2 regions of the Ewingella sp. S1.OA.A_B6 genome follow, and region 1 is predicted to be linked to the other one. Evidence: predicted binding sites of a transcription regulator. Region 1 holds the regulator's gene; the other holds the start of a gene.
What was found. The regulator sigma-54, encoded in region 1, starts transcription at its own class of promoters, with help from an activator protein. The targets are predictions, from matches to a motif close to GTTGGCACANNTTTCGCTNT.
Positions count from the first base shown of each region.

Region 2: the regulator sigma-54 is predicted to act here: its motif matches at 3,007-3,026, upstream of hycA (formate hydrogenlyase regulator HycA).

Region 1 is NZ_JBLJFK010000005.1:127,660-134,625, reverse strand. Features, by position in the region: gene mlaF (phospholipid ABC transporter ATP-binding protein MlaF) at 1-617, opposite strand, end outside; gene ACMV8I_RS13015 (calcium/sodium antiporter) at 946-1,923, shown strand; gene kdsD (arabinose-5-phosphate isomerase KdsD) at 1,943-2,929, shown strand; gene kdsC (3-deoxy-manno-octulosonate-8-phosphatase KdsC) at 2,946-3,512, shown strand; gene lptC (LPS export ABC transporter periplasmic protein LptC) at 3,509-4,078, shown strand; gene lptA (lipopolysaccharide ABC transporter substrate-binding protein LptA) at 4,056-4,622, shown strand; gene lptB (LPS export ABC transporter ATP-binding protein) at 4,629-5,354, shown strand; gene rpoN (RNA polymerase factor sigma-54) at 5,390-6,823, shown strand; gene hpf (ribosome hibernation promoting factor) at 6,847-6,966, shown strand, end outside.
Region 2 is NZ_JBLJFK010000001.1:1,517,104-1,524,069, reverse strand. Features, by position in the region: gene ACMV8I_RS07240 (proton-conducting transporter transmembrane domain-containing protein) at 1-1,537, opposite strand, end outside; gene ACMV8I_RS07235 (4Fe-4S dicluster domain-containing protein) at 1,537-2,157, opposite strand; gene hycA (formate hydrogenlyase regulator HycA) at 2,457-2,924, opposite strand; gene hypA (hydrogenase maturation nickel metallochaperone HypA) at 3,261-3,605, shown strand; gene hypB (hydrogenase nickel incorporation protein HypB) at 3,635-4,411, shown strand; gene hypC (HypC/HybG/HupF family hydrogenase formation chaperone) at 4,402-4,680, shown strand; gene hypD (hydrogenase formation protein HypD) at 4,680-5,834, shown strand; gene hypE (hydrogenase expression/formation protein HypE) at 5,831-6,853, shown strand.

The DNA.
Region 1 (6,966 bases):
GGAACATCATGTGATACGACAATACAGGTGACGCCCAGAGCATGATTAAGCTCATCGATCAGCTTCACCAGAACTCCCATCGTGATCGGGTCCTGACCCACGAAAGGCTCATCAAACATAATCAGTTCAGGGTCAAGCGCAATTGCACGCGCTAAAGCAACGCGACGTGCCATACCGCCTGAAAGCTCTGCTGGCATCAGTTTACCGGCACCGCGCAAACCTACGGCTTCCAGCTTCATAGTCACGGTACTGCGCAGCAGCTCTTCTGGCAACTTGCTGTGCTCACGCAGTGGAAAGGCCACATTCTCAAACACATTCAAGTCGGTAAACAGTGCACCGGACTGAAACAGCATACTCATTTTCTTACGCGATTCGTAAAGCTTACTCCGCGATAAGGCGGGAATATTTTCCCCATCGAACCATATCTCACCGCTGTCCGGCGCTAACTGCCCCCCGATAAGACGCAACAAGGTCGTTTTACCGATCCCAGAGGGTCCCATGATGGCGGTAACTTTGCCGCGGGGTACCGTCATATTTATCTCTTCGAAAATGGGGCGTTCGCCGCGCGTGAAGCTCATGCCTTTGATCTCGACCAGATTCGATTGGCTCTGACTCATTCAGTTTATCCCTTAGGATTGTTTCAGCTTACGATACCTCTGATGTTAGAGGTACCAGCGCGTAACTCCGGTATTTTTACAAAAACTTACCGCATTTACGTCACCAAAATTGCCATTGATTTACTTTTCTGCCTCAGGCGGTCAAAATCAATGAATAACAGTATTAAAAGAAACGCTGGATTCGTCTAACATACAGCAGCTTTGACTGGCTGTTTGAGGACACGCTGTTTAAGAACATAAATTGTGTAACTCTTGATCTTTTTTGACTACCCTTTGGTCGGCTGTTCAGGCAACAAACCTCGCATTATACCTAATTAAAGGATTTTTCATGCTTCTCGCTATCGTACTCATGGTTGTCGGCTTATTACTCTTAGTCTATGCCGCCGATCGACTAGTGTACGGAGCTGCTGTTCTTGCCCGCTCAATGGGTATTCCACCATTAATCATCGGTATGACCGTGGTGGGGGTCGGTATTTCCCTTCCTGAGCTGGTGGTGTCAACCACGGCTGCTATCAATGATCAGATGGATTTGGCCGTCGGAAACGCAATTGGTTCGAATATCATCAATATTCTTCTGATTTTGGGCGGCGCGGCGTTGATTCATCCACTTTCCGTGGGTTCTGATATCTTGCGGCGAGAACTCCCTTTATTGTTACTGGTCACAGTGCTATGCGGTTTTCTGCTTAGTGACGGTGAACTCAGTCGCCTGGATGGCGTTTTACTGCTGACAAGCGCAGCTGTTTTCGTCATTTGGATGATCAAAATTGCCCGGGCTGCTGAAAAGCAAGGATTGGATACTCTGACTTACGAACAGATGGCCGAGCTCCCACAGGACAGCAGCAATACCGTCGCCTTCCTGTGGCTGGCGCTGGCGTTCATTATTATGCCGCTGGCTTCGAGCATGATCGTCGATAATACCACGGTCATCGCCCGCTACTTTGGCGTCAGTGAACTGATTATTGGCTTAACGGTGGTAGCTATTGGTACCAGCTTGCCGGAAATGGCGACCTTTATCGCGGGTTCGGTGAAAGGCGAGGATGATATTGCTCTGGGCAACATCATTGGTGCCAATATTTTTAACATCTGTCTGGTTCTGGGTTTACCCGCACTGGTTGCTCCGGGATCGTTCAGCCCGGAGGCTTTTCACAGGGACTACTGGGTGATGCTCGCTGTGAGTATCGTGCTTACCGGGTTGTGTCTGATGCGTAAACACCGCATCGGTCACTTGGCTGGTGCTCTGTTATTATGTGGCTTTGTCACGTATGTGGCGCTGTTGTACTTTGTACCCGGCGGCGTTGAGTTTTAAACCCCATCAGGAAGAGATCATGGGAAATTTGGAACCAGAAGGAAGATTTGATTTCCAGTCTGCAGGAAAAGCCGTACTGAAGACCGAACGTGAGGGGCTGGAACAGCTCGACCAGTACATTAACAACGACTTTACCCGCGCATGTGAAAAGATGTTCGCTTGCGTCGGTAAAATAGTGGTGATGGGCATGGGCAAATCAGGCCATGTCGGCCGCAAAATGGCGGCGACCTTTGCCAGCACTGGCACGCCGGCGTTCTTTGTTCATCCCGGTGAAGCCAGCCATGGCGATCTTGGAATGGTGTCTAAACAGGACATCGTGATCCTCATCTCTAACTCCGGTGAATCGCACGAAATATTGGCATTGATCCCGGTATTAAAACGACTGGCGATCACCATGATTTGCCTGACGGCAAATCCGGAAAGCTCGATGGGAAAAGCGGCGGATATACATATTTGCGTCAGCGTTCCGCAGGAAGCCTGCCCGCTCGGGCTGGCGCCCACCACCAGCACCACTGCGGTCATGGTGATGGGTGACGCCCTGGCCGTGGCGCTATTGCAAGCACGCGGTTTTACTGCCGAAGACTTCGCCCTTTCGCACCCTGGCGGGGCACTTGGCCGCAAGCTTCTGTTGCGGGTCAGCGATATCATGCACAGCGGTGCCGAAATTCCGCACGTCAGCAATGACGCATCATTGCGTGATGCATTGCTTGAAATCACCCGTAAAAACATGGGGATGACGGTAATTTGTGATGACCTGATGAAAATTCAAGGCATCTTTACCGATGGCGATTTACGCCGCATCTTCGACATGGGCATAAACATTAGCGAAGCGTCCATCGCTGACGTCATGACCACCGGCGGGATCCGCGTTCGTCCGACATTGCTGGCGGTTGATGCTCTGAATTTAATGCAGGATCGCCACATTACCTGCGTCATGGTTGCCGATGGCGACCAGTTGTTGGGTGTGGTACATATGCATGACATGCTACGCGCTGGCGTAGTTTAATTGAGGAATGTCCTGAATGAGTAATAGCGCAGCCAAGGTGGATACCTGCTATGGTCCGGTCAGTATGGATGTACTGGAACGGGCAAAGGCCATTCGCCTGCTGATTTGTGACGTTGACGGTGTAATGTCTGATGGCCTGATTTATATGGGAAATCAGGGCGAAGAGTTGAAAAGCTTCAACGTCCGTGACGGTTACGGCATCCGCTGCCTGCTGACCTCTGATATTGAGGTGGCAATTATTACCGGCAGAAGCGCAAAGCTATTGGAAGACCGAGCTAATACACTGGGCATTCGCCACCTGTATCAGGGGCAGTCAGATAAGCTTTTGGCCTTCCGTGAACTGTTGGATACACTGTCTTTAACAGCCAGCCAGGTCGCCTATATCGGTGATGACCTGATTGACTGGCCCGTCATGGCTGAAGTGGGGTTATCGGTTGCAGTATATGATGCACATCCGATACTGCTGCCCAAAGCGCATTATGTAACGCACATTCCCGGCGGACGCGGTGCAGTGCGTGAATTATGTGACCTTATTCTGCTTGCGCAGGGCAAGCTTGCTGACGCCAAAGGGCTGTCGATATGAACAAACCAAAGCTTTGGATAACGATCCTGCTGGCCGTGGTGGCATTAGCTCTGATTGGCTGGTCTCTCTCGGACTCAGATAACCCGACACCGTCTGCGGCCAACGACCAAGACCCTACGTATCAGAGCCAACATACGGTTACCGTCGTATATAACCCGTTGGGCAGCCTGAATTATAAACTGGTTTCTGAACAAGTTGAATATTTCACCACTGACCAACTGACCTGGTTTACCAAACCCGTGATGACTATGTACGACAAAGACAAAATTCCTGTCTGGACCGTACGCTCAGATCGCGCCAAGATGACCAATGATAAAATGCTCTATTTGTACGGGCACGTTCAGGTGGATAGCCTGACGCCGGATACGTCGCAGCTGCAGCGCATCATAACGGACAATGCTTCTGTTAACCTGGTCACACAAGACGTGGCTTCCGATGATGAAGTGACGCTTTATGGCACAGGCTTTACATCTAACGGCATGAAAATGCGTGGAAATCTGCGTAACAAAACCGCAGAGCTGATCGAAAAGGTAAAGACCACTTATGAAATTCCAAGCAAAAAATAAAATCCGTAATTTCCTGATCACCAGCTCTCTGCTTGCCGTCAGCATTCCAGCATTGGCGCTGAAAGACGACACCACCAAGCCGATCACCATCGATTCGGTCAATCAGGCGCTGGACGTTAACACTAACACGGCGACATTCACCGGCAACGTCATCGTCAATCAGGGATCCATTCAGGTCAAAGCCGACAAAGTTGTGGTTATCCGACCTAAAGGCGAATCAGGTAAAGAAGTGGTTGAAGGTTACGGTAACCCGGTGACTTTCTATCAGATGCAGGACAACGGCAAACCGATCAGCGGCCACGCATCAAAGGTGCGCTACGAAGTCGCCACCGACCTGGTTACCCTGACCGGCAATGCTTACCTTGAACAACAAGACAGTAATGTGAAAGGCGATCGTATTACCTATCTGGTGCAAAAACAGCAGATGGAAGCCTTCAGCGACAATAAAGGCGGTCGAGTGACCACCGTTCTGGTCCCTTCGCAGTTGCAGGACAAAAACCAGCCGGCACCAGCCCCCGCAGCGCAGACGAAAAAGAGTAAGTGATAATTTATGGCAACGTTAATCGCAGAAAATCTGGCTAAGGCCTACAAGGGCCGCAAAGTAGTTGAAGATGTCAGCCTGGCCGTCAACTCCGGCGAAATTGTTGGACTACTGGGTCCAAACGGCGCGGGTAAGACCACCACGTTCTATATGGTCGTGGGCATCGTTCAGCGCGATGCAGGCCGTATCATTGTCGATGATGAAGACATCAGCCTGTTGCCGCTGCACACCCGTGCACGTCGTGGAATTGGCTATCTGCCGCAGGAAGCCTCAATCTTTCGCCGTCTCAGCGTATTCAACAACCTGATGGCTGTGCTTGAGATCCGCGAAGACCTGAATAAAGAACAGCGTAACGACCGCGCCAACGAGCTGATGGAAGAGTTTCATATCTCCCATCTGCGCGACAACCTCGGTCAGTCTCTGTCCGGTGGTGAACGCCGCCGTGTAGAGATCGCCCGGGCGCTGGCAGCCAACCCGAAATTCATTCTTCTGGATGAACCTTTTGCCGGTGTTGACCCTATTTCAGTTATTGATATCAAAAAAATTATTGAACATCTGCGTGACAGCGGCCTTGGCGTACTGATCACCGACCACAACGTGCGCGAAACGCTCGACGTGTGTGAACGTGCTTATATTGTCAGCCAGGGGAAACTCATCGCCCATGGCACACCGACAGAGATTCTGGCGGATGAACAAGTTAAACGTGTTTATCTCGGTGAAGAGTTCCGTCTGTAAATCACGCCGTATAGTTCAGGACGTAAAGCCAAGATATGAAGCAAGGTTTGCAGCTACGATTCAGCCAGCAATTGGCCATGACACCTCAGTTACAGCAAGCTATTCGCCTGTTGCAATTGTCGACGCTTGAACTCCAGCAGGAGATCCAACTGGCGCTGGAAAGCAATCCGCTGTTAGAGCAAACCGACCTGCATGAAGAGATCGACTCAGTAGAAACCCCCGACAGCGAAGGTCTTGATACCCGCGAAGCGCTTGAGCAAAAAGACATGCCCGAAGAGCTGCCTCTGGACGCCACCTGGGATGAGATTTATACCGCCGGTACGCCGTCAGGCACTGGCAACGATTACAGCGACGACGAACTACCCATCTATCAGGGCGAAACTACCCAGACGCTGCAGGATTACCTGATGTGGCAGGTAGAATTGACTCCTTTTACCGACACTGATGCCGCCATCGCGACGTCGATTGTCGATGCCGTCGATGACACCGGCTATCTCACCGTCTCTCTGGAAGATATCCTTGAGAGCGTGGGCGACGATGACGTCACCATGGAAGAAGTGGAAGCCGTACTCAAACGCGTTCAGCGCTTTGACCCAGTGGGCGTGGCGGCAAAAGACCTGCGCGACTGCCTGCTGATCCAGCTTTCACAATACGTACCAGAAACCGCTTTTCTGGTCGAAGCCAAACTGATTGTCAGCGAACATCTGGATCTACTGGCAAACCATGATTTCCGTGCACTGATGCGATCAACCCGGCTAAAAGAAGATACACTCAAAGGAGCGATGCAGTTGATCCAGTCACTGGATCCTCGCCCTGGACAGTCGATCAATACCGGAGAGTCTGAGTACGTGATCCCGGACGTGCTGGTACGTAAAGTGTCAGACATCTGGACGGTGGAACTCAACTCCGACAGCATTCCGCGTCTGAAGATTAACCAACAGTACGCCGCAATGGGCAGTTCAGCGCGAAGCGACAGCGACGGCCAGTTCATTCGCAGCAATTTGCAGGAAGCAAAATGGCTGATAAAAAGTCTGGAAAGCCGTAATGAAACCCTGCTCAAAGTGACCCGTTGCATCGTCGAACAGCAGCAGGCTTTCTTTGATTTAGGCGCTGAATTCATGAAACCGATGGTTCTGGCAGATATCGCCCGGGCGGTCGAAATGCACGAATCGACAATCTCACGTGTGACCACACAGAAGTTCTTGCACAGTCCGCGCGGCATTTTCGAGCTGAAATATTTCTTCTCCAGCCATGTCAGTACTGACAGCGGTGGCGAGGCATCGTCGACCGCTATCCGGGCGCTGGTGAGGAAATTGATCGCGGCGGAAAATCCCGTCAAACCGTTAAGCGACAGCAAGTTAGCTACCTTGCTTTCCGATCAGGGGATCATGGTGGCCCGTCGTACTGTTGCTAAATACCGAGAGTCTTTGTCCATCCCGCCATCAAACCAACGTAAACAGTTAGTTTGACCTCAACTGAGAAGGAAGACATTATGCAGCTCAACATTACCGGACATCACGTCGAAATCACGGAACCCATGAGAGAATTCGTCTCGTCGAAGTTTGCCAAACTTGAGCAATACTTTGATCGAATCAATCAGGTATACGTGGTG
Region 2 (6,966 bases), on a different contig from region 1:
GGTTCAACGTAGAAGCAAGCACCGAGGCGGCAACGGCGGAGAAATGCGGAATGATCCACGGTGATGCGATGCCACAAATCACGCACAGCAGCGCCAGCAGCAGGCTGCCTAGCGTCATCGCCAGCGGTGCCGGTGCGGCGTTCGCAGCGGCTGGGCTGCGCGGTGCACCGAGAAAAGTGACCCCGAACACTTTGCTAATACACATCAGCGCCAGCGCTCCGGTCAGTGCCAAACCGACCGCCAGCAGCGGCCCAAGCAGACGCGCAATAAATACCTGACTGCTGCTGAGCTGGAACAACGACTGATACAACAGCCATTCGCTGGCAAAACCGTTCAGCGGCGGCAGTGCCGCCATCGACATCAGCGCAATCAGCATCGCCACGGCGGTCCAGGGCATCAGGCGCGCAATCCCGCCGAGTTTTTCCATATCCTTAATACCGGTCTGCATTTCGATTTCACCGGCACCGAGGAATAGCGAGGTTTTGAACAGCCCGTGGTTGAAAAGATGGAACAATCCTGCCAGCAGCGCGAGGGAGGCCAGCACCGGCAGATCCAGCGCCACGCCAACCATCGCACCGCCAACGCCAAGCAGAATAATTCCGACGTTTTCCAGCGTGTGATAGGCCAGCAGACGGCGGATATCGTGCTCCATCAGCGCATAAAGCCCACCAATAAACGCGGTCAGCATCGCCAGGAGCAGAACCACAACCCCCCACCAGAGTGGCGGTGCGCCGAGCAGATCCAGACCGATTTTCACGATGCCAATAATGGCGACTTTCATCAATGCGCCAGAGAACAGCGCGGCGGCATGAGCCGGTGCGCTGGAGTGAGACTGCGGCACCCAGCCATGCAGCGGAATCATTCCGGCGTAGAGCCCGAAACCGGTCAGTGCCAGCAGAAAGGCGACTGACTTCACACCTGCCGTAAATTCGGTATGACGCAGCACCTCAAAATTCACACTCCCGCTGGTGTGATGCAGCAGGGCAAAGGCCAGAATCAGGCAGGTCGTGCCGAGACGGCCAGATAAGAACTGGTTCAAACCGGCGCGACGGCTTTTTGCATCGTCGCTCTGCACAATCAGGAAGTAGGCGCATAGCGCCGCCAGCTCCATCATCAGGATCAGTTCAACGGCGCTGGCTGATATTGCCGCCGCTGTCAGCGCGGCCATTAGCAGGTTACACAACAGGCCGGTGCGCGCGCGTTTGCGCTGATCCACACCCCTGAGCCATGCGCAGGCGTACAGGCTGCAAAGTAGCGCCGGCACTGACATCGCCAGCAGCAGCAAGCCGTTCAGCGGACTGAATTCAGCGGAGTAATGGAGCGCCGGCAAGGGGATGATGTGTACAGGACCATCCTGGAGTATCTGGAAAGCGGCAATTATCGTCACCAGACAGGCCAGCATGCCTCCTGCGCCGGAAATCAGGCTGCTCAGACGGGCGAAAGCAGCCACCAGCCAGCTCACCGCACCGCTCAGCAGCCAGAGAGCCAGCGCCAGGGTAAGCAGTGACACCGGGGTAAAAACGAACATAGTCGTCATTATTTCGTCTCCGCTTGAGGTGCGGTGAAGGTTGTCAGTTCGACAGGGAGATCGGCGGGGAAAACATTCATGGCGTTCAGGCGTTTCTGCTGACTGACGTCTTCTGCCCGCGCGGCGGTCACCAGCGTAATGGCCTGCGTCGGGCAGGTAGTAATACACGCGGGGCCTTCAGGACTGAAGCTGCACAAATCGCATTTCACCGCCACGGCACGGATGCCGGGAATACAGTCAAGAAATGGGCTGATGGCTCTGGGCGCCTGCGGTGCGGGCAGGGCTTTCGGAGTATTACAGTCGCGCGGGATATCCAGCGGTGTGCTGCCGGAAAAGGTGATCGCGCCAAACGGGCAGGCGATGCCGCACAGCTTGCAACTGACGCACAGACTTTCATTCAGATGAATGGCGTTGTTCTCGCGAGTGATCGCATTGACCGGGCATACCTGCGCGCAGGGTGCATCTTCACACTGGTGACACATCACCGGCGCGGAATCGAGACGGTTACGCATCACCTGCAAACGGGGGGCGGACTGTAAGCCGTGGCGCTGATGTTCCTGCGAGCAGCTGGCCATGCAGGTATTGCAGCCGATGCAGAGTTTCGCATTGGCTATCACATATTGATTCATGGCGATGTTAGTTCGGCTCATGAAGTCTCCTCTCTTGACCCTTCATACTTCGAGCCGCAGATGCCTTGGCTGCTCTCAGTCACACGAATCACTTACCTGAGTAAGCTCATCGCAATGCCTTCGTTTGCCGTCTTTCTGCAATTCGAATTATTTTGGGTAAACCTCGTCAAAGATGACGAAATCGGCACTTAAAATGACATTTCGACATTTGTGTCGGAATTAATCCCACGTTCAAACGGCAGTTCAGCAGCGATAACGCTTATTTTTTTCATGCCGTAAAAATTAATTAAGGGGTCGTTTTAATCCTGCATAAGTAATTTCTCTAATTGCGGCTGAATAGGCTGGTTATTATACAAAGAGTCAAACAGGCACTGATAAATAGCGGAAATTTTAGTCAGATAATGTTCCTGTACAGCATTCTTGTCGCGGATGTCTACAACGCCGTCGAGAAGCCCGTCATCACTCAGCTTTGCTCGGGCAAAGTCTTTAAATATCGGCTCTTCGCTGGCGGGTGCCATATTCAAACTGTAGATAATATCCTGACTGTAAAAGTCGTCGCTTAGATGAACGCTGACCGCAAAATGGTTAAACAACATGAAACGGACATCCTGTTCTTCACTACAGGTAAACTCATGATTTATCTTGTTATTGTATGTGGTTATTGCCTGGATTAAGCTGTTTTTATAGCTGTGCCACTGTGATTTCAGATGATTATTTTTACTGGCAATGAAATCCGCTTTAGTGGTCAGTTCGCTGAGAGTGCTCATGGTGGTTACCCGTTGTTGAGTTCTTTATGGGTGCCATTTCGACATGTCAGATGACGACGAAAATACGGCGCATAAAGCTCTATCAGCATAAAGCGTGCCAGTTACCAGATGTATGTATTAAATTATTTAAAATCAATGAATTAAATTTATTTAAGTGATCTTGTTCATCACTGCAGGAAAATATTGCCATGTCGATGGCAGGTTGTTTCGACAAATATGACGGAACAGGCACGCTACTTTATTTCCAGCATGCTGAATCAGATTTTAATCAGTCATTGGATTCTGGCATTAATATTGCAATAACCCATTTATTGATCTCTGGAGGGACCCGTAATAATGCACGAAATAACACTGTGCCAGAATGCCGTGGAAATAATGCAAGAGTTTGGGCAGCAAAATAATGCCCGGCGAATTACGGCGGTGTGGATGGAAGTCGGCGCATTTTCCTGCGTTGAGCCAGAAGCGCTGAGGTTTTGTTTTGAACTGGTCTGTCGCCAAACGCTGGCCGAAGGCTGCGAACTGCACCTTGACACGCCCGCCGCAGAAAGCTGGTGTCACGATTGCCGACAGGATATTCACTTACTCAGCCCCGGCGTGTTGCTTTGCCCGCAGTGTAGCGGCCGCAATGTGCGGGTCATTGCCGACGATGGCATGAAAATTAAACGTATTGAAATTGAATAACGGGCGTTCATTTGCCTGAGGAGAAAACTATGTGCAGTACCTGTGGTTGTGCCAGTGGCGAACTTCGGATTGAAGGTGTCAGCAGCAAACATTCTCATCAACATTCTCATGATGCTTCCCCACATTCTCATGCGCACGGCCTACCGTTTTCGGCTCGCCGCCTGATTGATATCGAAATGGACGTGCTGGCGAAAAATAATTATATCGCCGCTCACAACCGCGAGCATTTCGCCGCGGCCTCGATTCTGGCGCTAAATCTGGTCTCCAGCCCCGGCTCGGGCAAAACAACCTTGCTGACCAGTACGCTGAACCGTCTTGCGTCACAGCTCGATTGCGCCGTGGTGGAGGGCGATCAACAAACCACCAACGATGCCGATCGTATCCGCGCGACGGGCGTTCCTGCGATTCAGGTGAATACCGGCAAAGGTTGTCATCTGGATGCACAGATGGTTCACGATGCGGTGCATCAGCTGGCACCGAAAAATAACAGCCTGCTGTTTATCGAAAATGTCGGCAATCTGGTGTGTCCGGCCAGTTTTGATCTCGGCGAGCGACATAAAGTCGCCGTTCTTTCCGTGACCGAAGGCGAAGACAAGCCGCTCAAATACCCACATATGTTTGCCGCATCTCGACTGATGATCCTCAATAAAATTGATCTGCTGCCCTACGTCACTTTTAACGTCGACATCTGCATTGCCAATGCACGTCAGGTCAATCCGGAAATCGACGTGATCGCGCTGTCAGCGACGACGGGTGAGGGAATGGATCAGTGGCTGGCGTGGCTGGAGCAGCAACGATGTGCATAGGCATTCCGGGACAAATCGTGGCGCTGCACGAACAGCAGCCCGATCACGCCTGGGCAGAGGTATGCGGAATGCGTCGGGAAGTGAATATTGCGCTGGTCTGTGAGGGAAATTCGCCAGACTTGATCGGCTGCTGGGTACTGATCCACGTTGGTTTTGCGCTGAGCAAACTCGATGAGCAGGAAGCCCGGGAAACGCTGGCGGCGCTGCATGCGATGGCAGAAGTGGAAGCCGACGTCGCGATGTTCCTCGGCAAAGGAGAGACAAAATAATGCGTTTTGTCGATGAATTTCGCGATCCCCAACTCGCCAGGACGCTGATTGAACGGTTGCATCAGCGTGCGGCAGGGCTGCCCTATACCGCAGAAAAACCGATGCAGATTATGGAAGTGTGCGGGGGTCATACCCACGCTATTTTCAAATTCGGGCTGGATAAACTGCTGCCACCGCAGCTGGAGTTTATCCACGGGCCGGGTTGTCCGGTTTGTGTCTTACCTATGGGGCGTATCGACGCCTGTTGTGAAATTGCTGCCCATCCGGAGGTGATTTTCTGCACCTTTGGTGATGCGCTGCGCGTGCCCGGCAAACAGGGTTCACTGTTACAGGCGCGCGAACGTGGCGCGGATGTGCGGGTGGTGTATTCGCCACTCGATGCCTTGAAAATGGCGCGTGAAAATCCTCAGCGCAGTGTGGTGTTTTTCGCTCTCGGTTTTGAAACTACGCTGCCGGTGACCGCCGTCACGCTGCAACAGGCGCGCCGGGAGGGGCTTACCAACTTCAGCGTGTTCTGCCAGCACATCAGTCTGATTCCCACGTTGCGTAGTTTGCTACAGCAGGACGACGTGCGGATTGACGCCTTTCTCGCGCCTGGCCACGTCAGCATGGTGATCGGCACTTCGCCGTACCACTTCATTAATGAACAGTTTGGTAAACCGCTGGTGATCAGCGGGTTCGAACCACTGGATATGCTGCAAAGCGTTCTGATGCTGGTGGAACAAGTTTGCGAGGCATCGTGTAAAACGGAAAACCAGTACCGTCGCGTGGTGCCGGAAGAGGGTAACCTGCTGGCACAGGACGCGATACGTGATGTGTTTCAGCTCTGCGGCAGTAGCGAATGGCGTGGTCTTGGGTTGATTGAAGACTCAGGTATTTCTCTGACCACCGCCTACGCGGCCTTTGATGCTGAACAACGCTTCAGCCCGCAATCGCAGTCGGTTGCCGACGATCCGCGCGCACGCTGTGGCGAAGTACTGACAGGTCGTTGCAAGCCGCATCAGTGCCCGCTGTTTGGCACAGGTTGCACGCCGCATAACGCTTTCGGTGCGCTGATGGTGTCGTCCGAAGGTGCCTGCGCGGCATGGTATCAGTACCGGCATCAGGAAACTCAACACGTGCAAAAGCAAGAAAAACAGAAGGTGACAGGATGAGCCATCGTAACCAAGTGGTCACGATGGCGCACGGCAGCGGCGGGCGTGCCATGCAACAGATGATCGAACGGATGTTTCTCTGCGCGTTTGACAACCCGTGGCTCAACGAGCGCGAAGATGGCGCGCGGCTTAGTTTGGCCGATCTCAGCCGTCAGGGCGATCGTCTGGCGTTTACCACCGACAGTTATGTCATCGACCCGATTTTTTTCCCCGGCGGCAACATCGGCACACTGGCGGTGTGCGGCACGGCTAACGATCTGGCGGTCAGTGGCGCAATACCGGCCTATCTCTCCTGTGGGTTTATTCTTGAAGAGGGCTTACCGCTTGACGACTTGCAGGAAATTGTCAGTGCGATGGCGCAGACCTCGCGGGATGCGGGCATTGCCATTGTGACCGGTGATACCAAAGTCGTTCAGCGCGGTGCGGCGGACAAAATCTTTATTAACACCGCCGGGATCGGCGTGATTCCGACGGCAGTGAGGTGGGCGGCAAAAACCATTCAACCCGGTGACAAAGTCATCGTCAGCGGTACGCTCGGCGATCACGGCGCGACGATCCTTAATCTGCGCGAACAGCTTGGTATGGAGCTTGGTGTTAAAAGTGACTGCGCGGTGCTGGCACCGATGATTGCGCCGCTGCGTGCGCTTTCCGGCGTGCATGCTTTGCGCGACGCGACGCGCGGCGGGGTGAATGCTGTCCTGCACGAGTTCAGCGAAGCCAGCGGGTTCGGAATTTGCATCGACGAAAATGCTTTACCGGTGAAACCGGCGGTACGGGGGATCTGCGAGTTACTGGGGCTGGAACCTTTGAATTTTGCCAACGAAGGCAAACTGGTTGCGGTGGTGTCCGCCCAGGATGAAGACGCTGTGCTAAAAATCTTGCGTCAACATCCTCTGGGGGCCGATGCCGTGATCATTGGTGAGGTGACTGAACAACCGCAGGTATGTTTACGTGGTGCGCTGGGCGTTATTCGCCAGCTCATGTTGCCGCATGCGGAGCCTTTACCCCGCATTTGTTGATCTCGTCAGGGAGTGGTCTGCGATGAAAGAGGTAGAATTTGGGTTATTACCCTGGTGATAAAATTCTTGCTACCAAAACTTATGTTACAGAACCTCTTTTACTAAAAAACGGG